4 regions of the Rhodobacter sp. CZR27 genome follow, and region 1 is predicted to be linked to each of the others. Evidence: riboswitches for the same ligand, from Rfam matches in the RefSeq annotation. Region 1 holds a riboswitch; each other region holds the start of a gene.

Region 1 (7,257 bases):
AACGGCTTGACCATGTAGTCGTCGGCGCCGGCGTTCAGGCCCTCGATCCGCTCGGTAATGCGGTCGCGCGCGGTCAGGATGATCACCGGCATCCCCAGCCCGCGCGCCCGGAGCCGGCGCAGGAAGTCGATGCCGCTGCCGTCGGGCAGGGTCAGGTCAAGCAGCACGAGATCGAAGCTGGCCGTCTCGACCGAGGCAAGCGCATCCTCGACCGAGGCCACGAGATCGGCCGCATGGCCCTCGGCCGCAAGCTGGTCGCGGATCGCCCCGCCCAGCCCCGCGTCGTCCTCTACCAGTAGGATGCGCATCGGATCTCCGCCGGCCCTTGCCCTGCCCGCATCTTCCATGCGGTGCGGCGGGGGCAGGCGTCAAGCGCGGGGCGCGCGGCCCGGGACCCGTGGGCGCCCGGGCGCCGGCTTTCACTTCGAGGCCAGCGTGATCGGCAGCGCCTCGGCCGAGATCCGCACCGTCCCGCCCGTGCGGGCGAAGGTGTAGATGGTGCGCTGTTCGAACGGCAGCGAGAAGTGGACGGAGTCCCGATCCTCGAGCCGCATCTTCACCACCTGCGGCTCGGCCGAGGGCGAGCGGGCGCGGAAGGCCGCGGTCACCTCGATCCCGCCATCGGCCAGATCGGTGCGATAGGCCGCCATGTCGAGCGCGCCGGTGTGCAGGCTGCCCGCCTGCAGCGGCGCGGTCAGCGTGACCTCTTCGGCCGAGGCGGCGGCGGCCAGTGTCAGCGCGGCGAGGGATAGGGAGAGAATCGTTTTCATATCGGGACCTGTCCAGAACGGGAGGCGGCCGGATCGGCCGGATCATGTGTCGGCAAGGACCTAATGCTGCGGCGCAGCACTGTCCATGCGCGCGGCTGCAGTCCCGCTATGCAGCAGGCGGGATGATGGCGCACCACCGCTCCGCGCAAGCGCGGCGGCGACAGACGCGCGGCGCAACGCCCGCCGGGCGGGTGCTTGCGCAACAGGAGGGGCAGGTTCCGGCCGCGCGACATGCAGAAAGTTGACGCGGGTGCCGCGATCTGTCACGCCCTGCCCTGACGGTTCCCGACCGCCGCAAGGCCAAGGGATGAAAAGGGAACGCGGTGAGGGGGTGACAGCCCGAATCCGCGACTGCCCCCGCAACTGTGAGCGGCGAGCCGCCTCCGAAGACGCCACTGGCCGATGGCCGGGAAGGTTCGGGGAGGGCTGTGACCCGCGAGTCAGGAGACCTGCCGTCGCTTTCGCCGGGCAACCGGACCCACCCCATGCGCCGTCGGGGATGACGGCTAGGAGGACCACATGCATATCGAACCCGGTCTCGTGACCGGAGCAAAACTCGCCGTAGGCTATGCCACCGCGGTGACGGCCGGAGGCTACACGCTGAAGCTTGCCGCCGAGACCATCCGCGAGAAGGGCCTGGCCTCGCTCGCGGTGCGCAGCCTCATCGCCGCGGCCTGCGTCTTCACCTTCTTCCAGATCCTGCCGCATTACCCGGTGGGCGTGTCCGAGGTGCACTTCATCCTCGGCTCGACGCTGTTCCTGATCCTCGGGGCGGCGCCGGCCGCCTTCGGCCTGACCGCCGGCCTGCTCGTGCAGGGGCTGTTCTTCGCGCCCTTCGACCTGCCGCAATTCGGCATGAACATCACGACGCTTCTGGTTCCGCTCTTCGCGGTCAAGGCGCTGGCCGACCGGATCATCCCGGCGCACCGGCCCTATGTGGACCTCGACTACGGGCAGGCGCTGGCGCTTTCCACCGCCTATCAGGGCGGCGTGGTGGCCTGGGTCGCCTTCTGGGCCTTCCTCGGCCAGGGCTTCGGCGCCGCGAGCGTGGCTTCGGTCGCAACCTTCGGCAGCGCCTACATGCTGGTCGTCCTGATCGAGCCGCTGACCGACCTTGCGGTGCTGGCGGCGGCCAAGGCTGCGCGCGGCCGTATGCCGGCGGGCCTGTTCACGCCCCGCCTGCATCAGGCGGCCTGACGCCGGGGCGCGGGCGCGGCCGCCGGGCCGCGCCCGCCCTTCCCCGCAGGGGATTGACCCGCGCCACCCCCGCCGCTCCTTCTCGCAACCGACCGGATGGCCCGCCTGCCTCGGCCCGGCACGGAGACTTCATGATGCTGGAAGCTCACTCCCTGCCGCCGGGGCTGATGATCGGCGCTCCGGGCTCGGGCTCGGGCAAGACTACGGTGACGCTGGGGCTTCTGCGCGCCTTCCGAGACGAAGGCCTGGGCGTGCAGCCCTTCAAGAACGGACCCGACTACATCGACCCCGCCTTCCATCGCGTGGCGGCGGGACGCCCCTCGTTCAACCTCGACGGCTGGGCGATGTCGCCGGCGCTTCTGGCGGGCCTGGCCGCCGAGGCGGCAGGCGCGGATCTGGCCCTCGCCGAGGGCTCGATGGGCCTTTATGACGGCACTTCGGCGCCGGGTGTCACCGGGCGCGGCGCGGCGGCCGAGATCGCGGCCCGCTTCGGCTGGCCGGTGGTGCTGGTGCTGGATGCGGCCGGTCAGGCGCAATCGGCCGCGGCGACCGCGCTCGGCTTCGCGCGCCATCCCGACGCGCCGCCCTTCGCGGGCGTGATCCTCAACAACATCGCCTCGGCGCGGCACGAGGTGATGATCCGGCGCGAGATGGAGCGGCTCGGCCTGCCGGTGCTGGGCGCCCTGCCCCGCCGCCGTGACCTCGCGCTGCCCGAGCGTCACCTGGGACTGGTCCAGGCGGGCGAACATCCCGACCTCGAGGGCGCCATCCTGCGCTTTGCCGCGCTCCTGCGCGATCACGCCGATCTTGCGGCGATCCGTGCCGCGGCCCGCTCCACGACAACGACGGCGCCGGGACCGCTGCCGGGGCCGCCCGCGCAGCGCATCGCCCTGGCCTCGGATGCGGCCTTTTCCTTCACCTATCCGCATCTGCTGGAAGGCTGGCGCCGCGCCGGGGCCGAGATCCTGCCCTTCTCGCCGCTGGCCGACGAGGCGCCGCCGGAGGCCGATCTGGTCTGGCTGCCGGGCGGCTATCCCGAACTGCACGCCGGCCGGCTTGCCACGGCGGCACGGTTCCGCGCGGGCCTTCGGCGTCACGCGGAAACCGGGCCCGTTCACGGCGAATGCGGCGGCTACATGGTGCTGGGCGAGGCGCTGGTGGATGCGGCCGGCGTCCGGCATTCGATGACCGGGCTGCTCGGCCTCGTCACCAGCTTCGAGCGGCGGCGGCTGCATCTCGGCTACCGCTGTGCCGAGCTGCTGGCTCCGGTGCCGGGCCATGCCGCCGGCGCGCGACTGCGCGGCCACGAGTTCCACTATTCGTCAATCCTCGCCCAGCCGGACGAGCCGCTGGCCCGGGTGACCAACGCGGAAGGCGAGACGGTGCCCGAAACCGGCTCGCGCCGCGGCACGGTGACCGGCAGCTTCTTTCACCTGATCGCGCCGGAACCGGCGGCCTAGGTCTTCCGCCGACGCCGGGGAATCGCGGCCCTGCCCCGCCCGCCGGATGCGGGCCACAGCGCGGGAGGCCGGCGCTCCGGCATGCCGCGGCCCTTCGCACCGGCCTGGACGTTACGGCACGCGGCGGCGGCGGGCCGCCTTTCCGGTTTCGTCGCGGCACGCGGCTGCATTAGGCTTCCGCCCGGTCAGCAGGAAGGGGAGGGCTTGATGACAACGGAACCGATCGTGATCGCGGGCGCGGCGCGGACGCCGATGGGCGCGTTCCAGGGGGCGCTGAAGGGGATGAGCGCGGTGGATCTTGGCGCGGCCGCCATTTCGGCCGCGCTTACCCGTGCGGGCCTTGTGCCGCAGGCGGTGGACGAGGTGGTGATGGGCTGCGTGCTGCCCGCGGGCCTTGGTCAGGCCCCGGCACGGCAGGCGGCCATCGGCGCGGGCCTGCCCGAGGCCGTGCCCTGCTCGACGCTGAACAAGGTCTGCGGCTCCGGGATGAAGGCCACGATGCTGGCCCATGACGCGATCCGCGCCGGCAGCGTCGACATCGTGGTCGCGGGCGGCATGGAGAGCATGTCGAACGCGCCCTACCTGCTCGACAAGGCGCGCGGCGGCTACCGCATCGGCCACGGGCGGGTGCTCGACCACATGTTCCTCGACGGGCTGGAGGACGCCTATGACAAGGGCCGCGCGATGGGCACCTTCGCCGAGGATTGCGCCGAGGCCTACCAGTTCACCCGCGAGGCGCAGGATGCCTATGCGCTGGAATCGCTCTCGCGAGCGCAGTCGGCCATCGCCGAGGGCCGTTTCGCCGCCGAGGTCGTGGCGCTCGCCGGCGTGGCGCATGACGAGGCACCGGGTCGCGCGCGGCCCGAGAAGATCCCCCAGCTGAAGCCCGCCTTCCGCGAGGGCGGCACGGTAACGGCGGCCAACAGCTCCTCGATCTCGGACGGGGCGGCGGCGCTGGTCGTCACACGGATGGGGGTGGCCGAGGCGCGCGGCCTCGCGCCGCTCGCGGTGATCCGGGGGCATGCGAGCCACGCGCAGGCGCCCAGCCTCTTCACCACAGCGCCGATCTTCGCGATCCGCAAGCTTCTGGACCGGTTGGGCTGGCAGGCCGGCGACGTGGACCTTTACGAGATCAACGAGGCCTTCGCCGTGGTCGCCATGGCCGCGATGCGCGATCTGGACCTGCCGCACGACCGGGTGAACGTGAACGGCGGCGCCTGCGCGCTTGGCCATCCGATCGGCTGCTCGGGCGCGCGGATCATCGTCACCCTGATCTCGGCGCTGCGCGACCGCGGGCTGAAGCGCGGCGTGGCCTCGCTCTGCATCGGCGGGGGCGAGGCGACGGCGGTCGCGGTGGAGCTTCTCTGATGCGGATCGAGGGACAGGCGGCGCTGGTCACCGGGGCAGGCTCGGGGCTGGGCGAGGCGACGGCGCGGGCGCTGGCGGCCGAAGGCGCGCGGGTAACGCTGCTGGATTTCAACTTCGACGCGGCGCAGGCGGTGGCGGCCGGGATCGGCGGGTTTGCAGTGAAATGCGATGTCGCTTCGGCCGAGAGCGCCGAGGCGGCGGTCTACGAGGCGGCGGACCGTCACGGGCCGGCGCGGATCCTCGTGAACTGCGCGGGCGTCGCGCCGGCCCGGAAGATCCTCGGCAAGGCGGGCGTCATGCCGCTGGACGAGTTCCGCCGCACGGTCGAGGTGAACCTGATCGGAAGCTTCAACCTCTTGCGGCTGTTCGCGGCGGCCGCGGCCGATCTGGAGCCGCTCGAGACCGGCGAACGGGGCGTCGCGATCAACACGGCCTCGATTGCGGCGTGGGAGGGCCAGATCGGCCAGACCGCCTATGCCGCCTCCAAGGGCGGGATCGTCGGCCTCACCCTGCCCGCGGCGCGCGAACTGGCGCCGCTCGGCATCCGGGTCTGCGCCATCGCCCCGGGCATCTTCGAGACGGCGATGCTGAAGGGCCTGCCGCAGGCGGCGCAGGACAGCCTTGGCGCCGCCGTTCCCTTCCCGTCGCGGCTGGGACGGCCGGCGGAGTTCGCGGCCCTCGCGCTGCACATCATCGGCAACCCGATGCTGAACGGCGAGGCGATCCGCCTCGACGGCGCGCTGCGGATGGGGCCGAAATGAGCGCCTTGCTGACCGAGGAACAGCGGCTGATCCAAGCGACGGCGCGGGAGTTCGCCCGCGAGGTGCTGGCCCCGGGCGCGGCCGCGCGGGCGCAGGCCAAGGCGATAGAACCCGAGGTGCTGGCGCAGCTGGGAGAGCTGGGCTTTCTCGGCATGACGGTGCCCGAGGAGATGGGGGGCGTCGGCGCGGATTACCTCAGCTACGCGCTGGCGCTGATCGAGATCGCCGCCGGCGACGGCGCGGTCTCGACGGTGATGAGCGTGCACAACGCGCCCTTCAACGCGATCCTCCAGCGGTTCGGCACCGAGGCGCAACGCGAGCGCGTGCTGCGGCCGGCGGCGCAGGGCGCCTTCATCGGCGCCTTCGCGCTGACGGAGGGCCACGCGGGCTCGGACGCCTCGGCGCTGCGCAGCCGGGCGCGGCGGAGCGCAACGGGCTATCTGATCGACGGCGAGAAGGTGTTCATCACCTCGGGGCAGATCGCGGGCTGGGTGATCCTCTTTGCCCGGATCGAGGGCAGCAGCGGCAAGGAGGGCATCACCTGTTTCCTTACGCCCACTTCCGCGCCGGGCTACCACGTCGCCAAGGTCGAGCAGAAGCTGGGACAGGAAGCCTCCGACACCTGTGCGCTGCGTTTCGAAGGTCTGGAAGTGCCCGAAGACATGCGCATCGGCGCCGAGGGCGAGGGCTACCGTATCGCGCTCTCCAGCCTCGAGACGGGGCGCATCGGCATCGCGGCGCAGTCGGTCGGAATGGCGCAGGCGGCGCTGGAGGCGGCACTGGCCTATGCCCGCGAGCGGACCTCGTTCGGCCGGCCGCTGATCGAGCATCAGGCAGTGGGGTTCCGGCTGGCCGAGGCCCGGACGCGGCTGGAGGCCGCCCGGCAGATGGTGCTTCACGCCGCCCGGCTGAAGGATGCGGGCGAGCCCTGCCTGACCGAGGCGGCGATGGCCAAGCTGTTCGCCTCCGAGGCGGCCGAGCGCATCGTCTCGGATGCGATCCAGACCTTCGGCGGCTATGGCTATACCCGCGACTTCCCGGTGGAGCGGATCTATCGCGACGTCCGGGTCTGCCAGATCTACGAGGGGACGTCCGACATCCAGAAGATGCTGATCCTTCGGGGAATGGCATGACAGGCGCGGCAGCCGGTGGTGCGGCCGGCCCGCTCGCCGGCCTGCGCCTGATCGAGATGGTGGGTCTCGGCCCCGCGCCCTTCGCGGCGATGATGCTCTCGGATGCCGGGGCCGAGGTGATCCGGATCCATCCGCTCGACGCCCGCTCCGAGATCCCGCTGATGAATACCGAATTCGACGTGCTGGCCCGCGGGCGGCCGTCGATCGCGGTGGATCTGAAGCGACCCGAGGGGGTAGCGCTGCTCCTTGATCTGGCCGAGCGCGCCGACGGGATGCTCGAGGGCTTCCGCCCCGGCGTGATGGAGCGGCTGGGCCTTGGCCCGGAGGTCTGCCTTCGGCGCAACCCGCGGCTGGTCTATGGCCGCATGACCGGCTGGGGACAGGACGGGCCGCTGGCACAGGCGGCGGGGCACGACCTGACCTATGTAGCGCTGTCGGGCGTTCTGGGCGCCATCGGGCCCGCGGACCGGCCGCCCGCGGTGCCGCTGAACCTGATCGGCGACTTCGGCGGCGGCGGCATGCTGCTGGCCTTCGGCATGCTGGCGGCACTGCTGCACGCCCGGACGAC
Region 2 (7,257 bases), 160 kb from region 1:
CGGATCTCGGCGGGCTTTCCGAACTGCAGCGCGGTCGGCGCAATGCCCGCGGCGGCTGTAATCGGTGCAAGCAACGGAGAAGGTCTACGTCGGGCCCTTGGTCAGGAGAAGCGGATCACACAACGGCAGAAGAAGCGGGGTGGACCCCATGTTAATGATGGCGATACAGCCTGTTGCCGACCGTTCTTCAGGTTCCATGGGAACCGGAAGCGGGGAGGAGCATCCCGCTCATGCCAGTTCCGCCCGGTGTCGCAGGGCTGGGACTGGCCATCGACGGCGCGCCGACTGAGCCGGCAAGCAGACGGCGCTTAGCGTGAGCGGCAGCCTGCGCTCACTCGGGGCTGGCGCTGGAAGCGGCGGAAGTGGGGGCCGAGAGCAACTGCTCCGCCGCAGCCGGTGTGCCGACCAGATCCGCAAGCGTCAGCGAGTCGATCAGCACGAGGTAGGACCAGAACACCTCGGCGAAAAGCTTGCGGATCCGGCACGAAGCCTCGTCCTTGCAATCGTCGCAGGGCTGGTAGGACCGGCGCGAGAGGCAGGGCAACGGGGCGATCGGTCCGTCGATCATGCGCAGCAGATCGCTCAGCGGAATTCTGGCAGGATCCTTGATCAGCATGTAGCCGCCCGCCCGGCCCCGCATGCTGGCGATGAAGCCCGCATTGCGGATGTCGAGCAGGATGTGCTCGAGAAAGCGCTTGGGCGTGCCGGATCTTGCAGCGATATCCTCGATCCGCAGGGGGCGGCGCTCGCCGGCTCGCTCCTCGGCCAGCACCATCAGCGCCTTCAGCGCGTATTTCATCTTTTGCGTGATCATCGGACCAGCCTAGAGACGCATCCCCCTCAAGGCAAGCGGCACGACCTGAACGCCGTGCAGGCATTGGCTTTTCGCGCGAACCACCACGCGGCTCCGGCGCCGGGTCTTGATCGCCCGGGGCCGCTGCGGTTGACTGGCGAGGGCGGGATGCGGAGGGCGGCATGCATCGGCAGAACCGGGTCGATCCCTTCGGCGGGCTGCAGGCGGTGGCCGCTCGCGGCAGCCTCATGGGGAACCGCGGCATCCTGCACGACCCGACCGGAGGCATCCGGCGCACCCACGCCCACCGGAGCTGGGTGACCTGCCGCCTCGACTTCCGCGGCCGCAAGCAACAGGTCATGGCGCCCGGGGCCTACACACAGCTGTTCTTTCTCGACGAGGCCACGGCATTTGCCGCTGGCCACCGTCCCTGCGGCGAGTGCCGGCGCGACCGCTACCGGGACTTCTGCGCGGCCTGGTGTGCCGTTCATGGCGACGCCGAACCGGGCCGGTCGCTGCCGCAGACCATCGACCGCCAACTCCATCAGGCACGGATCGGCCGGAACGGGGTCAAGATCACCTTCGCGGCCCGGCCGGGGGAGCTTCCCGAGGGCACGATCTTCGCAGCCGCAGGCAGGCCGGTGCTCGTCTGGAACGACAGCCTGTTCGACTGGTCCTTCGACGGCTACACGCGCCGCAGGTCGCCCGTGCCGCCGGAGGTCGATGTTCTCACGCCCGCCCCGATCGTCGCGCTGCTCCGCCGCGGCTGGTTGCCCGGGGCCGCGCCGGAGTGACCGGGAGGAAGCGCGCAGCCAACCGGAGCGGGCGGCGCCCGCCCGCTCCGGTCGCGGCCGTCAGCCGAGGCTGCCGGCCTTCGCGTCGTCCCAGCCTTCGTCCATCAGCAGCGCGTCCAGATCGAGCCGCTGGCGCCACCCCTTCAGCGCAAGCTCGGGCGCGGTGTAGAAGCGGTCCACATGGCCGATGCAGAGATAGGCCACGATGCGCACCCGCTCGGGGATGTTCAGCAGGCTGCGCAACTCCTCCTCGCGGTAGATGCTGACCCAGCCGACGCCGAGGCCTTCGGCGCGGGCGGCCAGCCACAGGTTCTGCACCGCGCAGACCGTGGAATAGAGATCCATCTCGGCGTTGTGCGTCCGGCCCAGCACCACCGGGCCGCAGCGGTCGCGGTCGCAGGTGACGACGATGTTCAGCGGCGCCTTGCGGATCCCCTCCAGCTTCAGCGACCGGTAGGTGTCGCGCTTTTCGGTGGGGAAAAGTTCCGCGGCCTCGGCATTGGCGCGCAGGAAGGCCGCGTGCACGGCCGCGCGACGCTCGGCATCGCGGATCAGGATGAAGTTCCAGGGCTGCATGAAGCCGACCGAGGGCGCGAGATGCGCGGCCTCGAGCACCCGGCGCAACATCGCAGGATCGATCGGATCGGGCAGGAACTCGTCGCGCACGTCGCGGCGCTCGGCGATGATGTCGTAGAGCGCCTGCCGCTCGGCATCGCCGAAGCGGCGGGCGGGAAGGGGTTGAACCCCGGCGGTGGGGTCGGAAGAAGAGGGCGGCATGATGTCCGGGCCTTTCGCATGACGATCCCGCCGCCGTCCACGCGGCAGGAACTTCTTCGCCGGGCCGGTCTTCTGGCTTCGGTTCACCTGCCCACAAGCGCCTTCCCGGTTGCCCGGTGGCATGGTGCCTGCGGCATCCCCGTCACAGCGGCGGGCCCGCGCCGGAATTACACCGGCTTCCCGATTCTCCGCCTCTCGGCGGCACCCGGCGGAAGAAAGGCAGATCAGATCGGACCGGCGAAGGCAATCCGCTGACGTTGCGCGGCTGACCGCGGCTTGGCCGGTCGCGCGGACCGGGCGCCGAATTGATGGGCAAAGCCTGCCGCCTTCCTGCATCGCCTGCGGCGAAATGCCCGAAGATCTTGGCGCCACCCCCTGCAACAGCGATCTCTGAGGGGCTATAGTCCGGGCGGGCGATCCCGCCATGCGCCCGGCTGCCAGAGTGACGAGGGTTCGTGATGCAGAGTGAGGCCGTGACAGACCTGCACCCCCGGCCCGGGATGCCCGGAGGTGGGAGGCCGCAGCCCCCGCATCCGATGGTGCCCCCGCCGCCCGCGCATTGGCTGACCGAGGATGAGGTGCCACCGGCCCAGACCGTGGCCCTCCGGCTGGCCGCCTATCTGGCCGAGGGCCTGGCCCGCTACCGCGCGCAGGTCTGTCTGGCCGCCGATGCGCCCGCGACGCTGCCGATGGACCGGATGACGATCACCATCGCGCCCACGGCCGAGCGCGAACTGCATCTCGTGCTGTTCCTGCCCGGGCAGGATTCGCTGCGACTGGACCTGATCGACCTCGGCATCTACCGCCTGCTCGGATCGGGTCTGCCGATGCCCGAGGGCGGCCTGCGCCTGATCCCGATTCCCGCCTTCTCGCGGGTGCAGGCGGCGGGGCCGTTCCTGCGCAAGGACGTGGTCTACCGGATCGCGCCGCTCGACGGTCCCTGGCCCGAAGGCGAGGCGATGGGCGGCTGAGGCGCCGCCCGCGAGCCTAGTCCCGGGCCGCCCGCGCCGCGGCCTGAAGCGCCAGAAAGGCCGCATGCCGGCGGTCGTGCAGGGCCGCAAGCTCGCCGCCGACCGGCTCGTAGACCTGAGCCGTCCGCGACATGCGCTGCATGGCGACCCTCATGTCGGGTGCCAGCCCGGCGGCCACCGCACCAAGGATCGCCGAGCCGAGCAGCACCGGTTCGGCCTCGGCGCTCGCGACCACTGGCTTTCCGGTCACGTCGGCGATCAGCTGGCGCACAACGTCAAGCTGTCCCGCCCCGCCGCTGATCGCGATGCGCTCGATGCCGGCGCCTGCCTTCTCCTGCGTCTCGAGGATCTGGCGCAGGCCATGTGCGATGCCGCAGATCCCCGCCACGTAGAGCGCGACGAGGCTTTCCAGGTCCCGCTCCATCCCGAGGCCCGCGATCACGGCGCGGGCGTGGGGATCCGCGAAGGGCGCGCGGTTGCCGAGGAACTCGGGCACGACGTGCAGCCCTGCTGCGCGGGTGACGACATGCGAGAGCGACTCGAGCCCCTCCGCCGCCTGCGTCGCGAGGAAGACCGGCAACGGCTGGCCGGCCGCCCTTGCCGCCCGCGCAGCCTCTGCCGCGGCGGGATGGAACGACAGCAGTTGCTCGATAGCGGCGCCCGCGGCGGACTGGCCGCCCTCGTTCAGCCACATGCCGGGGACCATGGCCGACTGGTAGGGGCCCCAGACGCCGGGAACGAACACCGGCTCGCGCGTCGTGGTCATCGTGCAGGAGGAGGTGCCGAAGACATAGGCGAGGTCGCGCTCGGGCGTGCCCTCGGCGCCCACCGTTCCGATGCCGCCGGCATGGGCGTCGATCAGCCCCGCGCCGACCGGCGTGCCGGTGACAAGACCCAGGTCCGCCGCGGCCTGCGGCGTGAGCCCGGTGCCGAGCGGCGTTCCCGGCTCCACCACACGCGCTCCGATGCGCGAGAACTCCTCGTCGGCCAGCACGCCCAGACCCACCTGCCGGAAATAGTCCGGATCCCAGCGGCGTTCATGCGCAAGATACGTCCACTTGCAGGTAACGGTGCAGGTCGAGCGCGCCAGATCCCCCGTCGCCCGCCAGCCAAGGTAATCGGCCAGGTCGAAGAATTGCCATGCCGCATCGAAGATTGCAGGCCGATGTTCACGCAACCACAGAAGTTTCGGCGTCTCCATCTCGGGCGAGATGCGCCCGCCGACATAGCGCAGCACCGGATGGCCCATCGCATTGATCCGCTCGGCCTGATCGACGGCGCGGTGATCCATCCAGACGATGATGTTGCGCTCGGCGTCCTCGCTGGGACCGACGGGCAGGGGCGCCCCGCCTTCACCCACGACCACCAGCGAGCAGGTGGCGTCGAAGCCGACGCCTGCCACCGCCTCGGGCGCAAGGCCGGCCTCGGCCAGCGCGGCGCGGGTGGCGGTGCAGACGGCGCGCCAGATCTCGTTGCCGGACTGCTCGACGATGTGGCCGGCCTCGCGCCAAAGGCCGATGTCGCATTTCGCCGAGGCGACCATCCGGCCCGTGAGGTCGAAGAGGCCCGCGCGCGCACTGCCCGTGCCGACGTCGATGCCGAGGAGAACCCGGTCCGCTGCGGCGGCCGGTCGGGAAGTCTCAGGGGTCATGGAATACCTCCGCGAAAGGGCGGCGCGTCAAAGATCGACGCTGTTGGGCAGGATGACGAGGTCGCGGACCACCACGCCGCGCGGGCGCGACAGCATGAAGAGCACCGCCTCGGCCACCTCCTTCGGCTGCATGAGCGAGCCGTTGGCCAGCGCCTCCTCCATCTTGGCCTTCGGCCAGTCGTCGAGGAGCGCGGTCACCACCGGGCCGGGCAGGACCGAGCCGACGCGCACCCCGTGCGGCGCGACCTGCCGGCGGGTCGAGTGGACGAAGGCCTGAACCGCGAACTTCGAGGCTGTGTAGATCGGCTCCCACACCACCGGGACGACACCGGCGACCGAGCTGGTGAACAGGATGTCGCCGGTCTTGCGCTCGATCATGTAGGGCAGGACGGCGTGGACCGAGCGGAAGGCCGCGTTGATGTTCAGGTTCAGCATCCGGTCCCAGGCATCCGGGTCGCCCTCGGCCACCGGCCCGCCGATATAGGCGCCGGCATTGGCGTGGAAGATGTCGAGCGAGCCCGCCAGCTCAAGGATCCGCGGCAGCATCCCCGAGACCTGCGGCCCGTCGAGCAGATCGACCACCAGCGGAAGGGCGCGCGGGCCGATCTCGGCGCAGAGCGCGCGCAGCCGCTCCTCGGCGCGGTCGATCAGCACCACCGTCGCGCCTTCCGCCACCAGTGTCCGCGCGCACTCCAGCCCGATGCCGGAGGCCGCGCCGGTGATGGCGGCGACCTTTCCGTCCATGATGTTTCCCATGTTGGTCCTTCCTTCAGGCGCGTCCGTGGCTGACCCGGCTCTGGCGGGCAAGCGAGTCAACGATGACGGCGATGGCGAGCACTCCGCCGGTGATCATGTAGCGCAGCGACGACGAGAGATTGAGCAGCGTCAGCCCGTTCGAGATCGCCTGAATCACGAGGATGCCGAGCAGCGCCGAGAATGCGCTGCCACGGCCGCCGAAGAGGCTGGTGCCGCCGATCACCGCCGCGGCGATGGCGTTGAGGTTCACGTCGCCGGTGCCGGCCTGCTGGCTCGACGTCGCGAGCCTGGCCGAGGCGAGCACCCCGCCGAGCGCGGCGAGCGTCGAGCAGAGCACGAAGGCCGAGACATTCACCCGGCGCACGTCAATGCCCGACCGGCGCGCGGCCTCGGAGTTTCCGCCCACGGCGAACATCGACCGGCCCCACTGCGTGCGGGTCAGCGCGTAGTTCATCGCGAGAACCAGCGCCACGAACAGGCCGAACATCCACGGAATGCCGCGGCCGAGGTTGAGGTAATAGACCGCGAAGAGCAGCGCCGCGGTCAGCGCCACCGCCTTGACCAGCAGCACACTCAGACCGGGCGTCGAGAGGTTGGCGGCCTTCCGACGCGCCATCGTCCTCAGGCCCAGCACCACGAGCGTCACCCCCGGCAGCAGCGCCAGCATGTAGGACAGCCAGTCCGGCATGACGTAGATCTGCCCGAAGCGCACCAGCACCGAGGCATAGGGCAGGTTGATCGAGCCGGTCGGCCCCAGGATGTAGAGCTGCACCCCCAGAAGCGCCAGAAGCCCCGAGAGGGTCGAGACGAAGCTGGGCATCCCGAAGCGGTTGAGCAGCACGCCGTAGATCAGCCCGACCAGCGCCCCCACGCCAAGCGCCGAGGCGATGGCGGCGGGCAGGGGCCAGCCCATGTTCACCCACAGCACCCCGATCAGTGCCGAGGCGAGCCCGCTCATCGAACCGACGGACAGGTCGATCTGGCCCAGCATCAGCACGCAGACGATACCCAGCGAGATGAAGCCGACGGTCGCCGCGTCGAACAGCAGGTTCACCAGGTTGTTCGGCGCAAGGAACACCGGGTTCAGCGTCGAGAACACGGTCGAGATCACCACAAGGCCCACGACCACCGGCAGCATCCCCAGATCGCCCGAGCGCACCCGGTCGAAGAACGAGCGCAGGGCGCCAACAAGCCCCTCGTCGCGCCGGAGCCGGGTGTCGCCGCGGTCGAGCGCTTCGGTTTTCGGATCGGTCATTCCCGGACCTCCTGCTTGCGCGCATGACGGCGCGAGACGGCGTTCTCGGTGGCGCCGGTGATGGCGGCGACCAGCTCGTGGTTCGAGGTATCGGCGGTGAAGATGCCGTTGTTGCGCCCCAGCCGCAGGACGACGATGCGGTCGGCGACCGCGCGCACGTCCTCCATATTGTGGCTGATGATGATGACGCCGAGGCCGCGATCGCGGACACGCTCGATCAGGTTCAGCACCTCGGCGGTCTGCGCCACGCCGAGCGCGGC
Region 3 (7,257 bases), on a different replicon from region 1:
ATGTTGATCTCGTCCAGCAGGACCATGCGGATCGCAGGATCGCGGATCAGCTCCTTCGCCTTCTCCCAGCCGGCGCGGGCGGCGGCGATGTCGCGCCCGCGGTCCTGCGTCTCCCAGGTGAAGCCCTCGCCCATGGCGTGGAACTGGCAGAGCCCGCCGAACGCGCCGGTCAGCAGACGACGCTCGCCGGTGTCCCAGGCGCCCTTGATGAACTGCACGACGGCGCAGGGCATGCCATGCGCGATGCAGCGCAAGATCATCCCGAAGCCCGAGGAGGACTTGCCCTTGCCCGGCCCGGTATGGACGATGATCAGGCCTTTCTCGCCGGACTTTTCCGCCATCATCCGGTCGCGGGCGGCCTTGATGCGGGCCTTCTTCTCGGCGTGGCGGGTAGCGTCGTCCATCAGCGTATCTCGATCCTGACAAGTTGGGTCTGGGCGCGGGGGCCGGAGAAGACGGGGCGTGCCACCGGGCCGAGCACGGTCGGCAGGTAACCCGCAAGGAAGGACAGCCAGCCAAGGCACCAGAGCGCCGCGGCCAGCGTGACGACATCGGCCGAAGGTGCCAGCGGTGCCGCCAGCCGCAGCAGCGCGGCGCTCCAGATCAGGGCGAAGGCCGCGACCATCGTCGGCCGCGCCCGCAGCGGCCCGCCGTCGCGGGGCGCCGCCGCGCGGGCGGCAAGCGACAGGATCATGCCCGACATGGCGCCCATGGTCAGCGCATGAAGCGCGTCCATCTCCGCCAGCGGCAGCAGGCCGAGCCGCGCGAGGCCCACCAGCACCAGCCCGGCCGCGAGCCAGCCGAAGGTGGCATGCAGCAGCAGGAGCAACAGGTTGCCCCGCGCGTCCCTGCCCCGCCAGCCGGCAAGACGGATGCCCTGCAGGATGCCCGCCGCGATCAGCGCCAGTGCCGAGACGGTTTCTTCCCCGGCGAAGGTCAGCGCCAGAGCCGACCAGAGCAGCCCGAGCGCCGCCCAGCCGAGCGCCGGGCGCGGCGCGGGATCGGCCACCGTCAGCCCGGCCTGCCGCAGCCAGTTCAGCGTGAAGGCCGGCACCATCCGCCCGCCGATGATCGAGATCTTGATCGCGAAGAACATCCAGCCCACGCGGACCATTGTCGCGCTGTCGGGCATCGCCTCGGTGACCGCCGCGCGAAGGTAAAGCGTCTCGGCCAGCCCGAAGGCGAAGATGCCGGCGGCGAAGCCGAGCTTCGGCCAGCGCCGTGCCGCGACCGCCTCGCGCGCAAGCAGGGCGCCGAGCAAGAGAAAGTAGCCCAGCGCCGCCGGCTGGAGCAGCCACAGTGGCAGGCCGGGCCACAGCCCCTCGGCCAGCAGGGCCACCCGCCCGAGCAGCCAGAGCGCCACGAGGGCCATCAGGGGCCGCCCGCTCAGCGGGTCCGCGCCGCGCCAGCTCATCGAGGCGGTCAGGAAGTAGCCCCCCACCGCCGCCGAACCGAGGCCGAACAGCATCTCGTGCCCGTGCCAGAGGCCCGAGGTGCCAAGGACCGGCGTTGAAAGGCCCATCGAGCCGCCCCAGTGCCACCAGACCAGCGCGACCAGCGCCCACAACCCCGCCGCCAGAAACAGCGGCCGATGCGGGGCAAGCCAGATCGAGGATACGGCGGCCATCGGAGTCTCCCGTCGAGCGGCCTTCCTTCTGCCTGCTCGCATCCGGTTTGTGAAGCCCGGCCGCGGCACGCCCGCGCGGGACGGGCGAGCTTCTTGACACGGGCGCCGCTTTGGCCCACCACTCCGCCCGCGCTGGTTCCTGTCATCATGACAGGCGAAGAGGGAATGCCGAGAAGGCAGCCGCCCCCGCGACCGTGACCGGAAAGGTCGCCCAAGCCACTGGCCCCGGGGTCGGGAAGGCGGGCGCCCGCTGGGCCGCAGGCCCTGGATCCGCAAGCCGGGAGACCTGCCCGCGCTGAGACTTACGGGCGGACGGGGTGTTCCGCGGCCGGTGGACCAGGGCGCCTCTTGTCGTCGCGCCCCATTCCCTGGATGCCGCCCCCGATGCCCCCGCACGAGGGACGGCCAATGACCGTGACGCTTCACGTCTGCACCACCTGCCGCGCCGGACGCCCCGTCGCCGAGGGGGAGCCCGTTCCGGGCGCGCTCCTCCACGCGGCCCTCGCCGCGGCAGCCCCGGACGGCGTGCGGGTCGCGCCGGTCGAATGCCTCTCGGCCTGCGCGCAGGGCTGCGCCGTGGCGCTCTCGGCCCCCGGCCGCTGGACCTACGTCTACGGCCGGCTCGACCGGGACCACGCAGCCGAGATCGTCGCCGGGGCCGAGGCCTATGCCGCCGCCCCCGACGGGATCGTGCCCTGGCGCGAGCGGCCCGAGATCTTCCGCAAGCAGTCGCTTGCCCGCATTCCCCCGATCGGAGAGACCCCATGACCGACCTTGCGAAGATCCCCGTCACGGTGATCACCGGCTTTCTCGGCGCCGGAAAGACCACGCTGATACGCCACCTGATGCAGAACGCGGGCGGGCGCCGGCTGGCCGTTCTGGTCAACGAGTTCGGCACCGTGGGCGTGGACGGCGACCTGATCCGCGCCTGCGCCGACGAGAGCTGCCCGGACGAGGCGATCGTGGAGCTTGCGAACGGCTGCCTCTGCTGCACCGTCGCCGACGAGTTCATCCCCACCATCGAAGCGCTGATGGCCCTGCCCCGCCGCCCCGACCACATCCTGATCGAGACCTCGGGCCTTGCGCTGCCCAAACCCCTGCTCAAGGCCTTCGACTGGCCGGCCATCCGCTCGCGCATCACGGTGGACGGGGTGATCGCGCTGGCCGATGCCGAGGCCGTCGCCGCGGGCCGCTTCGCCCCCGACGCCGACGCGGTGGCCGCGCAGGCCATGGCCGAAGGCGCCGATCACGAGACGCCGCTGTCCGAGGTTTTCGAGGATCAACTCGCCTGCGCCGACATCGTGCTCCTGACCAAGGCCGACCTTGCCGGCGAGGCGGGCCTAGCGGCCGCCCGCGCCGTGGTCGAGGCCGAAGCGCCGCGCCCGGTTCCGATTCTCGCAGTGACCGAGGGCACGGTCGATCCGCAGGTGATCCTCGGGATCGGCGCCGCGGCCGAGGATGATCTGGCCGCCCGCCCCTCGCACCATGACGGCGCGGACGACCACGAGCATGACGATTTCGCCTCGACAGTGATCGACCTGCCCGAGATCTCCGATCCCGAGGCACTGGCCGCCGCCATCCGGGCGCTCGCGCGTGAGCGCAACGTCCTGCGCGTCAAGGGCCACGTCGCGGTGGCCGGAAAGCCGATGCGGCTGCTGGTGCAGGCGGTGGGCGAGCGGGTGCGCCACCAGTATGACCGGCCGTGGCCGGGCGAGCGGCTCTCGCGCCTCGTGGTGATCGCCGAGCGTGCCGACATTGACGAGGCCGCGATCCGTCAGGATCTGCTCGCGCGGGTCGCCTGAGCCATGCACGTCGTCTTCCGCGAAAGCCACGGGCTCGAGGAGACCGCAACACCCTTCGATCCGGGCCAGACGCCGGCGGATCTGGTGGTGCTGTCGTTCTCCGACAGCGACCTCGGGGCTTTCGCGGCGGGCTGGCACCGGTCGAAGGGCGGCCTGCCCTCGCTGCGCCTGCTGAACCTCGTGGCGTTGCGGCATCCCCTGTCGATCGACACCTATGCCGAGACGGTGCTGGCCCATGCCAAGGCGATCCTGATCCGGCTGATCGGCGGCGAGAGCTACTGGAGCTACGGTCTGGCCGAGGTGCAGGACCTCTGCCGCCGCCGAGGCATCGCGCTCGCGGTGCTGCCGGCGGACGGGCGCGAGGATCCGGCGCTGGATGCGGTCTCGACGCTGCCGGTCTCGACGCTGCGGCGGCTTTCGGCGCTCTGCGATGCCGGAGGGGCGGTCGCGGCGCAGGCGGCGCTTGCGCAACTGGCGCTGGCGGCGGGACTTTATGCCGGGCCGGTCATGGGCGACAAGCGCGTCCCCGACTGCGGCTGGTACGACCCCGAGCGGGGCGTGATCCCTCAGCCCGAGCCGGGGGGCGTTGTCGTCACCTTCTACCGCAGCTACCTGACCGCCGCCGATACCGCGCCCATCGATGCCCTGATTTTCGCGCTTCGCGAACGGGGGTTCAGCGCCTGCGGCCTCTTTGCCCCCTCGCTCAAGGCGCCGGGCGCGGCGGATTGGATCTCGGCCCAGCTTGCGGTCTTCACGCCGGTGGCGATCGTGAACGCCACGGCCTTCTCGGCGAAAGCCGCCGCCGGTTCGCCGCTCGACGGTCCCGGCTGCCCGGTGTTCCAGGTCGCGCTCTCCACCGCGCGCCGCCGCGACTGGGCTGAGGCCGAGCGCGGCCTGTCGCCGGCCGACCTCGCCATGCATGTCGTGCTGCCGGAAGTCGACGGCCGGATCCTCGCCGGCGTCGTCAGCTTCAAGTCGCCTGGGCGGCGTGATCCCGATCTGCAGTATTCCCGGTTTGCCCATCGCCCGGACGGGGAGCGGATCGCCGCCGTGGCCGACCGCGTTGCGGCTTGGCATCGTCTGGGCCGGACCCCGGCGGCTGAACGGCGACTGGCCCTCGTGCTCTCCACCTATCCCGGCCGTCCGGACCAGATCGCCCATGCGGTGGGCCTGGACGCCGCGGCCTCGGCCGAAGCTCTGCTGGCGACGCTCGCCGCAGAGGGCTACGCTACCGCTCCTGCGGCACCGGTGACGGAGAGCCTGCTCACGGAGGTCCTCGTCTGGCCTCTCGCGGAGTATCGCGCCGCTCTCGCCACCCTGCCCGAGCCGATGCAATTCACCCTTCGTGAAATATGGGGCGATCCCGAGCAGGATCCGGCCTGTCGCGACGGGGCGTTCCGCTTCGCTGCCACCCGGCGCGGCAAGGTGCTGGTGGCGCTCCAGCCCGAGCGCGGCGAGAGCGGCGCGCGGGACGCCGACTACCACGACCTCTCGCGCGTGCCGCGGCACGGCTATGTCGCCTTCTACCTCTGGCTGCACGCGCAGGGCCTGCACGCACTGGTCCACATGGGCGCGCATGGCACGCTGGAGTGGCTGCCGGGAAAGGCCGTCGCGTTGTCTGGCACCTGCTGGCCCGAGGCACTGACCGGCGCGCTGCCCGTGATCTACCCCTTCATCGTCAATGACCCCGGCGAGGCCGCGCAGGCCCGCCGCCGCATTGGCGCGGTGACGCTTGGCCACCTGCCGCCTCCGCTCAGGGACAGCGCGCTGCCAGACAGCCTCAACCGGCTGGAGCGGCTGCTGGACGAATACTCGACCGCCGACGGCCTCGATCCCGCGCGCCGGGGCCGGCTGATCGCCGCGATCCGCGACGAGGCCCGCGCCGCCGGGGTGGAGGCTGATCTCGGCCTCCCCGAGGATGCCACGCCCGCCGAGGCGATCACCCGCATCGACCGCTTCGTCTGCGACCTGAAGGAAAGCCGCTACGGCGAGGGCCTGCACGTCTATGGGCAGGGCGCGGGCGAGACGGCGGGACTTCTGGCTGCGCTCGACGGACGGAGGGTCGCGGCCGGGCCATCGGGCTCGCCGCACCGCGGGCGGGCGGATGTGCTGCCCACGGGCCGCAACCTCTACTCGGTCGATCCGCGCGCGGTGCCGTCGCGCGCGGCCCATGCGCAGGGCGTGAAACTCGCCGAGGAACTCTTGCGGCGCCACCTGCAGGATCACGGCGACTGGCCGAAGGGGCTGGTGGTGGACCTCTGGGGCTCGGCCTCGATGCGCACGGCGGGCGAGGAATTCGCCATGGCGCTGCATCTGGCCGGGCTCGCGCCCCGTTGGGACGAGGGTACGGAGCGGGTTTCGGGGTTCGAGATCCTGCCGCTTGCCCTGCTCGGCCGGCCGCGGATCGACGTCACGCTGCGCGTCTCGGGCCTCTTCCGTGACATCTTCCCGACGCTCGCGCAACTCTTCGGCGCGGGGGCCGAGGCGTTGGCCGAACGCGACGAGGCGCCCGAGGATAATCCCTACCGCACCCCCGGACCCCGCGTCTTCGGCCCGCGCCCGGGGAGCTACGGCGCAGGGGTCCGGGTCGAGAACTACACGGCCGAGGGCCGGGACGCCGCCGGCGAGGCCTGGCTTCAGGGCTCGGCCTGGGCCATCGGCAGCGACGGCGCGCCCGAGCACGCGCCCTCCGCGCTGGCCGATCGCGTGCGTGCGGCCGATGCCTTCGCCCATGTGCAGGACCTGCCCGAGACCGACCTCCTGATGGCCGAAGACTATGCCGCGCATCAGGGCGGCTTTGCCGCCGCGCTCGCCCATCTGGGGCGGGAGGCCACGCTCTACCACCTCGACGCGACGCGCCCCGACTCGCCGCGAGCCCGCACGTTGAATGAAGAGCTTTCGCGCATCGTCCGCGCCCGCATCGCCGACCCCGCCTGGGCCGATGCCATGATGCGCCACGGCTTCCGCGGCGCGGCCGAGATCACGGCGAGCGTGGATCATCTCGCGAGCTTCGCGCAGCTGACCCGCGCGGTGCCGGATCACCTCTTCGACCTCTGCTTCGAGGCGACGCTTCAGCGCGAGGACCTCGTGGCCTTCATGGCGCGCGAGAACCCCGCCGCGCTCGAGGCACTCCGCGACCGCTTCCGGCGGCTGGCCGAGGCCGGTCTCTGGACCACCCGCCGCAACTCCATCGCCGCCCTTATGACCTGCGAGGCCCCATGACGCCGCATCTTTACGAAACCGATGGCGCCGCGATCTACCGCCAGTCCTTCGCCACCATCCGGGCCGAGGCCGCCTTGTCCGGCTTCACCCCCGAGGAAGAGGTGGTGGTGGTCCGGATGATCCACGCCGCAGGGATGGTCGGGCTGGAGGCCCATGTCCGCTTCTCGCCCGGCATGGCCATCGCGGCGCGGGCGGCGCTCGAGGCCGGCGCGCCGATCCTCTGCGACGCGCGGATGGTGAGCGAGGGGATCACCCGGGCCCGGCTTCCTGCGGACAATGCGGTGATCTGTACGCTGCACGATCCCGAGGTTCCGGCGCTCGCGCGCAGCCTGAACACCACGCGGTCGGCCGCGGCGCTGGAACTGTGGCGGCCGCATCTTCAGGGCGCGGTGGTGGCGATCGGCAATGCGCCGACCGCGCTCTTCCACCTGCTGAACATGCTCGAAGAGCCCACCTGCCCGCGCCCCGCCGCGATCATCGGCTGCCCGGTGGGCTTCGTCGGCGCGGCCGAATCGAAGGACGCGCTGATGGCCGACCTGCCCTGTCCCTCGCTGATCGTCGAGGGTCGGCTCGGCGGCTCGGCCATCACGGTTGCGGCTGTCAACG
Region 4 (7,257 bases), on a different replicon from region 1:
GGCGACCCACGAGGGGCAGCAACGCGCGCAGGGTTTCGGGGCTGTGCTGCCGGCCGTCGGGGTTGTTCGGGTTCACCACCACGGCGAGGTGGGCTCCGGCGAGGGCCTCCGCATGCCCCACCTCCTCGACCCGCCAACCCGCCGCGCGCAGGCTCGCCGCATGTTCGTTGTAGGTCGGTGCCAGCACACGGGCGAGGCCGGGCGGCGCCAGCCGCGGCACCAGCTGGATCGCCGCCTGCGCGCCCGCGACGGAGAGCATCGGCGCCTGCGTGCGATAGGCGGCGCGCGCGGCGGACTCGAGCCCGGCAAGGGCCGCGGCATCGGGCAGCGCGGTCAGCGCGCGCGGGGGCAGGGCAGGCATCGGATAGGGGCGGCGGTTGATCCCGGTCGATAGGTCCAGCCAGTCGTCCACCCGGCCGCCGAACCGGGCCGCCGCCGCATCCAGATTGCCGCCGTGATCGCGCATTGCAGGTCTCCTCAGGCGAGGGACGGCCCGCCGATCCGGAAACGGGTGATGCGGGAAAAGCCCGCTGCCTGCAACGTCTCTTCGGCGCGGATCGGCACGGTGCCCGGCGCGAAGATCAGGGCGCGGGCCGGGCCGGTATGGCCGATGGCCCAGCCCGTCGCGCCCAGCCGCTGGGCAAGCGCCGCCGTGGGATCGTCTGCCGGGCCGCGCAGCGCGAGGCACCGCCCGGCGGCGGCCGAGGCGAGGCCCGCCAGCGTCGGAAGGTCCGCGCCCGGCCAGCGTTCCACAAGGTCCGAGACGTCGGGAAAGCGCAGGTCGGTGGGGTCGGTGCGGCACGCAGGGCCGAGAAACCCGCCGAGGATCTCCATCCGCGGCAGCGGCGGCAGCGTGGCAAGCACCCGCCCCTCGCGCGAGGCCCATAGCAGGCGCTCGGGCCGGTCGAACATCAGCGGATCGCTGGCGCCTTCGGAGGCGAGGCAGGCCCGGGCGAGGGTGGCGGGATCGCCGATCCCCGCCGCCCGCAGCACGGCGACCCTCGCGGCGGTCGAGGCCCCGGCGCCCCCGCCCGGAGGCAGCCCAAGCGTCAGCCGGAAGCGCCCGGTCGGCGCGGCACCGGCCGAGACCAGCAGCCGGCGCAGCAGGGGAAGCGACAGCACCCGCGCGGCCGGCTGGTGCAGCGCGAGCCGGCCGGGCTGTCGCACCGCCTCGGCCGCCAGCGGCGGGCAGGGCAGGGTGATCAGGGCCAGCGGCCCCGCCGGGCCGAGCCGGCCCTGCAGGAACTCTCCCAGGTGGCCCGCTACCCGAACCTGCCGGTGGCCTGCGTCGCAGGTCGCGATCCCGCCGGTCGTCTCGGGCATCAGTGCAGCGCCAGCCCCGGCGCCTCGGCGGCCGAGGCGACGACCAGCGCCGCGGGCTCGGCCATGGGGCGGGCGGGCCAGCCGGCCTTGCCGGTCCCGGTCAGCAGGTCGGCCAGCCGCAGCAGATCCGGCGACCAGTCCGAGGGTTCGAGATCGCAGAACAGATGAAGCTCGGCCGAGGTGACCCGGAACAGGGCGGTGCAGGGCCGGCTGCAGCCCTCGAGCCGGACGCAGCCCTGCATCTCGAACCCGGGCTGGATCGCGCCGCCTGCCTGTCCGACCGATTGTGCCAGATGTTCCATCATGGCAAGCCCCTGCCTGCAGGGCTGGTTCAGGTGCCGGCACAGCGTCGAGCTGTAGGTCCGGCCGTTCCGCGTCACGATCATTGCGCCCTCCGCGCCTTCTGGACGGGCAGGCGAAGGGGGAAGGCACCGGAACGCCTGCACCCTGCGCCCGGGACACCCCGCCCGGTTTCCACAGCTCTTCCGACGGCAGGTCTCCTGACTCGCGGGTCTTCGCTTGCCCCGCCCTTCCCGGCCTGTCCGAGGCCAGTGGGCATCATGGGGCGCGCTCGCCGCCTACAGTTGCGGGGGCAGTCGCGGAGTTGGGCCGAGCCCGCACCGCATTCCCTCTTCGCCCGGGGGAAAACCCCGGGACCGTCCCGCGCAGCATCCGCCTTTCCCGCCGGGCGCGCAAGGCCCCGCGGCGGGTCACAGCTCGATGTCGAGCGTGACCGGGAAATGATCCGACGCCGCCAGCAGGGCCTCCTGCAGCTCGGGGATCTTCAGGCAGTTGGGGTCGTTCAGCGGGTGCCAGATGCGCCAGCGCGGGTTCCTGGCCGCCAGATCGGGCGAGACCATGATGAAGTCGAGCAGCGCCTCGAAGAACTGCTGCTGCGGCGCCAGCCAGAACCGGGCCGAACTCGGCGAGATCCCCACCTTCTGCGTCAGCGCCATCCGGGCATGCGGCTCGTGCAGGCGCGACTTCGGCTCGTCATCCAGACCCATCACGATCTCGATCCCCGAGTGGCCGAACAACTGCTCGTATTCGTCCAGCCCGGGGCCGTCGTTGAAGTCGCCCATCACGATCAGGCTCTGGCCGTGGGCAAGATGGGCAGCCACCCGGCGGCGCAGCCAGACGCATTCCGCCAGCTGCTGGCGGCGGTTCTCGATCGCGATGCGGACGGTCTCGGCGGGCGTGCGGCTGTTGCGCGGTGCCTTCGACTTGACGTGGACGCCGATCAGCCGCAGCGCATGGCCGTCCGCGCGAACCGCCAGCTCCAGCGGCGGCTTCGAGAACCGGATCGCCTCGGGGGCCGCGTCCACGTCGATGTCGAAGCGGAACACCTCGTCGAACCGCGGCGCCTTGGCGCTTTCCTGCGGATCGTGGCGCGCCTCGATCCGGTCGGGATTGTAGAGCAGCGCGATCTCCTGCTCGGTCGGGTTCGCAAATCCCATCGCCACGCGCGAGGCCTTCAGCTCGAAGGTGCGCGCGAAGGTCTCGAGCGCCTTCACCGTCGAGCGGCGCGAGCCCTGGTTCGGCGCTTCGATCACCATGATCGCATCGGCATCGAGCGCGCTGAACACGATGCCGAGCGACTCGATCTGGTTGCGCCGCGTGACCTCGAAGCGGCCGGAAAGCTCGTTGTCGGGCAGGAGCCGGCCGCGGTCGTCGAAAAGCGAGTTGAACCACTCGACGTTGTAGGTGGCGATGCGCAGGGGCGCGGCCATCAGGCGGCCTGCCGGGCGCTGATCTCCTCCCAGGCGCGGTTGATGTCGATCAGCCGTCGCTCGGCAAGCTTCACCGCCTCTTCCGGCACGCCGCGGGCGATCATCCGGTCGGGGTGGCAGTCACGCACCGCCTGCTTCCACGCCAGACGGATGTCCTCGATCGGCGCGTCGGGCTCGACGCCCAGAACGTCATAGGGATCGCGCGGCACGTCGGGCACGAAGCGTGCGCGCAGCGCCCGGAAGCAGCGGTCGCCCAGCCCGAAGATCCGGGCAACCTCGGCGAGGAACAGATCCTCGCGCGGGTGATACCTGCCGTCGGCGACCGAGACGTGGAACAGCCCTTCCAGCAGGTCCACGAGGATGCGGTCGTCGTCGCGGAACATCGCCTTGATCTTGCGGGCATAGGCGTCGAAGCCGGCCACGTCCTGACGGGCAAGGTTGAAGACGCGGGCCGCGTTCGCCTCCTCGGCCGGCGGGATGGCGAAGATCTGGCGGAAGGCCGCCACCTCGTTGCGCGTGACCTGCCCGTCGGCCTTGGCCATCTTCGCCCCCAGCGCGATCACGGCGATGGTGAAGGCCACCGACCGCTCGGGCGGGGTGCGCAGCCGGTCGAGCACGCCCCAGAGCCCCTCGCCGGAGGCAAGGGCCGAGACGGCGGCGGTGATGCGGGTCCAGATCGACATGGGCGGAGCATAGCCGCCCCGCCGGGGACTGTCAGGAGAGGAATTTCTGCATCAGGACGAGGTCGAGCCACCGGCCGAACTTGAAACCCACCTGCGGCAGGATGGCCGTCTCGACGTAGCCGAGCGCCGCGTGGAAGGCGCGGCCTTCGGGATTGGCCGCGCTGACGCCCGCGAACAGCGAGTGCGCTCCGCCTGCCCGGGCATGCGCCTCGAGCGCGACCATCAGCGTGCGCCCGACGCCGCGACCCCGTGCCGCAGGCCCGAGGATGATCGTGTGCTCCATCGTGTGGCGGTATCCGATGCCGCCGCGAAACTGGGAATAGGTCGCAAAGCCCAGTGGCGCACCGCCCTCGTCCTGCGCCACGAGGAAGGCCGGACGCTCGGCGATCATCGCGCAAAGCTCACCCACGGTCTTCTCGGCCGAGTTGAAGGTCACCAGCGTGTCGCGGATGATCGGATTCCAGATCGCCAGCAGGGCGGGGGCGTCGGCTTCGGTGGCTTGACGGATCATTCGGGAAGGCACTCTCGGGCAGGGATCGGAAGCCGGGTGGGGCGCCGGTGCCCGGACGACCGGCGACGCGCGGCCAGCGGAGGCGTCGGAGCCGGACCCGGGCGGGGCTCTGGTTCCGGCATGGACGGCACGGTGCGACCCGACGGCATCACGTCGCTGTCCGGACCACCGGCGTCGCGTGCAGCGCATTGGCGAGCGACTTGAAGCGCGCCTGTGCCACCTCGCCATAAAGTCCCGCGCCCTCGGGCGTCAGGGACAGTTCCAGCACCTTCTTCTTCGGCATGAACTTGAGGCTGCCGGCCGCGCTGGGATCCTCGATGCTGAACATCGACCCGAAGCGCATCGCCTTGCCCAGCACTTCGGCCTCGAGCATCTGATCCTCGGTCAGCAGCCGGAACAGCGGTTCCAGCCGAGAACCGGCGCGCGAGTTCTTGTAGCGGTGCAGCAGCGCCAGCCCGAGGAACACCCGCCCGGGGTGGTCCAGCCCGCCGAGGTTCGCCCGCGTGGCGTTGTCAAAGCACATCTCGGCCCTATAGTCGGGATGGGCGCGCCACGTCGTGTCATGCAGCAGGCAGGCCGCGCGGATCAGCCGCTGCCGCTCGGGCGGGGCGTTCCTGAACAGCGGCAGCAGGAACTGGTAGAGTTTCTTGCCGAAGCCGGGCACCCGGGCCGAGGTCGCCTCGGCCACCCGCGCGGCCTCGATCAGCGGGTCGCGGGCCCGCAGGCGCGGCGGCATCTGTTCGTAAAGCAGCCCCTCGCGGATGCCATAGGCCGAGACATCGATCTCCTTCGGCTTGAAGATGCGGATCAGCTCGCGCAGCACCTCGGTGGCCAGCGGCACCAGCTCCATCCGCTCGGGCGAGGTGCCGGTGCGGACGCGCAGCGCGGCAAGATCGCCCGCGGCGATCCAGTCCAGCGTCTCCATCAGCGAGCGCGGCTGCATCCGGTATTCGTGCAGCACCGTCAGCGGATAGCCGCGCCGTTCCATGTCGAGGCGCGCGATCACACGCCACGACCCGCCGACGAGATAGATCCGGTCGTGGTCGGGCTGGATCGTCTCCTTCAGTTCGCGCAGGATCCGGCTGATATGGGCCTGACGGTCCTTCTGGCTGCCCTTGACCTGCTGCAGCCGGAACGGGCCGAGCGGCGAGGTCACGCGCTGGCCGACCTTGCCGCCGCCGATCCGCGCCAGCTCCATCGAGTTGCCGCCGATGTCGCAGACGATGCCTTTCGCATCCGGCCAGCCGAGCAGCACGCCCTGCGCCGAAAGCCGCGCCTCCTCGTCGCCGTCGATCACCCAGAGCCGCAGGCCCGTCTCGCGCAGCACCTCGGCCTGGAACTCGGGGCCGTCCTCGGCCTCGCGCACAGCCGCCGTGGCCACGACTGTCATGGGAGAGACCTTCATCCCCTTGGCGAGCAGCGCGAAGCGGCGCAGCGCGTTCAGCGCCCGCTCGCGCCCGCGCGGATTCAGCCGGTTGGTCTCGGCAAGGCCGAGGCCCAGCCCGCACATGATCTTCTCGTTGAAGAAATAGGCCGGGCTGCGCGCCGCCCCGTCGAAGACGACCATGCGGACCGAGTTCGATCCCACGTCCACCACGCCCACGCGCGACAGGGCGCGGGCGGACGGATCCTCGAACAACGGTTTGCCGAACGGGCCGAACTCGTCATGCGGATCCGGGATGTCGTTCACGGCGCATCTCCCGCACAGGTTGGGTTCAGGGTAACCACGGGGGACGGCCCGTCAATCCACAAAGCGCCCGTCCGTCACAAGGCCGCCTCGTCGCGCAGGAAGGCCAGCCGCTGCACGTCCTTGGCACCGGCGGTGCCGCGGCCGGACAGCGAGGGGTTCTCCATGAAGAAGTCGTGGCACGAGAACAGCGTCTCCTCGGGCCCGCCCATCGGGCGCAGATAGCGGCCGTCGGGTTGCAGAAGCCAGCTCTGCGCCTCGTCGGCAAGGTTCGCGGCCATGATCTGGCCGACGATCTGCGCCTTGACGGTCGGGTTCAGCGCCTCGACCAGCGTTTCCACCCGGCGGTCCATGTTGCGCCCCATCCAGTCGGCCGAGGAGAAGAACACCCGAGCCTTCTTCGAGGGCAGCCCCGCGCCGTTGCCGAAGCAGACGATGCGGCTGTGTTCGAGGAACCGGCCGACGACGGACTTCACCCGGATGTTTTCCGACAGGCCCTTCACGCCGGGGCGCAGGCCGCAGATCCCGCGCACGATCAGGCTGATCTTCACCCCGGCCTGACTGGCGCGGTAGAGCGCGTCGATCAGTTCGGGGTCGATGATCGAGTTGACCTTCAGCCAGATCTCGGCCGGGCGGCCGGCGCGGGCATGGTCGGCCTCGGCGGCGATCAGCTCGTTCAGCCGTCCGCGCAGCGTGATCGGCGCGATGGCCACGTTCTCCAGATCGACCGGCTGAACGTAGCCCGACAGGTAGTTGAAGATCTTGGTGGCATCGCGGCCGAGCGCCGGGTCGCAGGTGAAGAACGACAGGTCCGTGTAGATCCGCGCGGTGATCGGATGGTAGTTGCCGGTGCCGTAGTGGGTGTATGTCACGAGGTTGTCGCCCTCGCGCCGGACCACGGTCGAGATCTTCGCGTGGGTCTTCAGGTGCATGAAGCCATAGACGACATGCGCCCCGGCACGTTCCAGACGGCGGCTCTGGCGGATGTTGGCGGCCTCGTCGAAGCGGGCCTTGAGTTCCACGAGTGCTGTGACCGACTTGCCGGCCTCGGCCGCCTCGCAGAGCGCGGTGACGATCGGGCTGTCCCAGCTGGTGCGATAGAGCGTCTGCTTGATCGCGAGCACGTTCGGATCGTTCGCCGCCTGCTGCAGGAAGCGGATCACCAGATCGAAGGTTTCGTAGGGGTGATGGAGCAGGATGTCCTTCTGCCGGATCGCCGAGAACATGTCGCCTTCGTGATCGGCCAGCCGCTCGGGCACACGGGGGGTGAAGGCTGGCCAGAGCAGGTCGGGGCGGGACGAGATCACCAGTTCCTTCAGGTCC

What was found. A riboswitch is a leader RNA that binds a small molecule or an ion and turns the genes downstream of it on or off. The one in region 1 is predicted to bind cobalamin.
Region 2: another riboswitch for cobalamin. It lies ahead of bluB (5,6-dimethylbenzimidazole synthase); the one in region 1 lies ahead of CK951_RS17325 (energy-coupling factor ABC transporter permease).
Region 3: another riboswitch for cobalamin. It lies ahead of CK951_RS08495 (DUF1636 domain-containing protein); the one in region 1 lies ahead of CK951_RS17325 (energy-coupling factor ABC transporter permease).
Region 4: another riboswitch for cobalamin. It lies ahead of CK951_RS13020 (hypothetical protein); the one in region 1 lies ahead of CK951_RS17325 (energy-coupling factor ABC transporter permease).

What each region holds. Positions count from the first base shown of each region.
Region 1 is NZ_CP023549.1:242,540-249,796, forward strand. Features, by position in the region: gene CK951_RS17315 (response regulator transcription factor) at 1-308, opposite strand, end outside; gene CK951_RS17320 (hypothetical protein) at 420-770, opposite strand; cobalamin riboswitch at 1,033-1,242, shown strand; gene CK951_RS17325 (energy-coupling factor ABC transporter permease) at 1,290-1,967, shown strand; gene CK951_RS17330 (cobyrinate a,c-diamide synthase) at 2,102-3,427, shown strand; gene CK951_RS17335 (acetyl-CoA C-acyltransferase) at 3,635-4,795, shown strand; gene CK951_RS17340 (SDR family NAD(P)-dependent oxidoreductase) at 4,795-5,556, shown strand; gene CK951_RS17345 (acyl-CoA dehydrogenase family protein) at 5,553-6,689, shown strand; gene CK951_RS17350 (CaiB/BaiF CoA-transferase family protein) at 6,686-7,257, shown strand, end outside.
Region 2 is NZ_CP023549.1:79,161-86,417, reverse strand. Features, by position in the region: gene CK951_RS16585 (Rrf2 family transcriptional regulator) at 332-814, opposite strand; gene CK951_RS16580 (hypothetical protein) at 976-1,587, shown strand; gene bluB (5,6-dimethylbenzimidazole synthase) at 1,648-2,364, opposite strand; cobalamin riboswitch at 2,409-2,588, opposite strand; gene CK951_RS16570 (hypothetical protein) at 2,823-3,335, shown strand; gene CK951_RS16565 (FGGY-family carbohydrate kinase) at 3,352-4,986, opposite strand; gene CK951_RS16560 (SDR family oxidoreductase) at 5,014-5,742, opposite strand; gene CK951_RS16555 (sugar ABC transporter permease) at 5,756-6,997, opposite strand; gene CK951_RS16550 (ATP-binding cassette domain-containing protein) at 6,994-7,257, opposite strand, start outside.
Region 3 is NZ_CP023548.1:1,745,147-1,752,403, reverse strand. Features, by position in the region: gene cobO (cob(I)yrinic acid a,c-diamide adenosyltransferase) at 1-404, opposite strand, end outside; gene CK951_RS08500 (NnrS family protein) at 404-1,627, opposite strand; cobalamin riboswitch at 1,744-1,936, shown strand; gene CK951_RS08495 (DUF1636 domain-containing protein) at 2,036-2,395, shown strand; gene cobW (cobalamin biosynthesis protein CobW) at 2,392-3,429, shown strand; gene cobN (cobaltochelatase subunit CobN) at 3,433-6,651, shown strand; gene CK951_RS08480 (precorrin-8X methylmutase) at 6,648-7,257, shown strand, end outside.
Region 4 is NZ_CP023548.1:2,665,168-2,672,424, reverse strand. Features, by position in the region: gene cobD (threonine-phosphate decarboxylase CobD) at 1-466, opposite strand, end outside; gene CK951_RS13025 (propanediol utilization protein) at 478-1,323, opposite strand; gene CK951_RS13020 (hypothetical protein) at 1,323-1,709, opposite strand; cobalamin riboswitch at 1,796-1,999, opposite strand; gene CK951_RS13015 (endonuclease/exonuclease/phosphatase family protein) at 2,034-3,053, opposite strand; gene CK951_RS13010 (molecular chaperone DjiA) at 3,053-3,736, opposite strand; gene CK951_RS13005 (GNAT family N-acetyltransferase) at 3,768-4,247, opposite strand; gene CK951_RS13000 (Ppx/GppA family phosphatase) at 4,396-5,937, opposite strand; gene CK951_RS12995 (RNA degradosome polyphosphate kinase) at 6,012-7,257, opposite strand, start outside.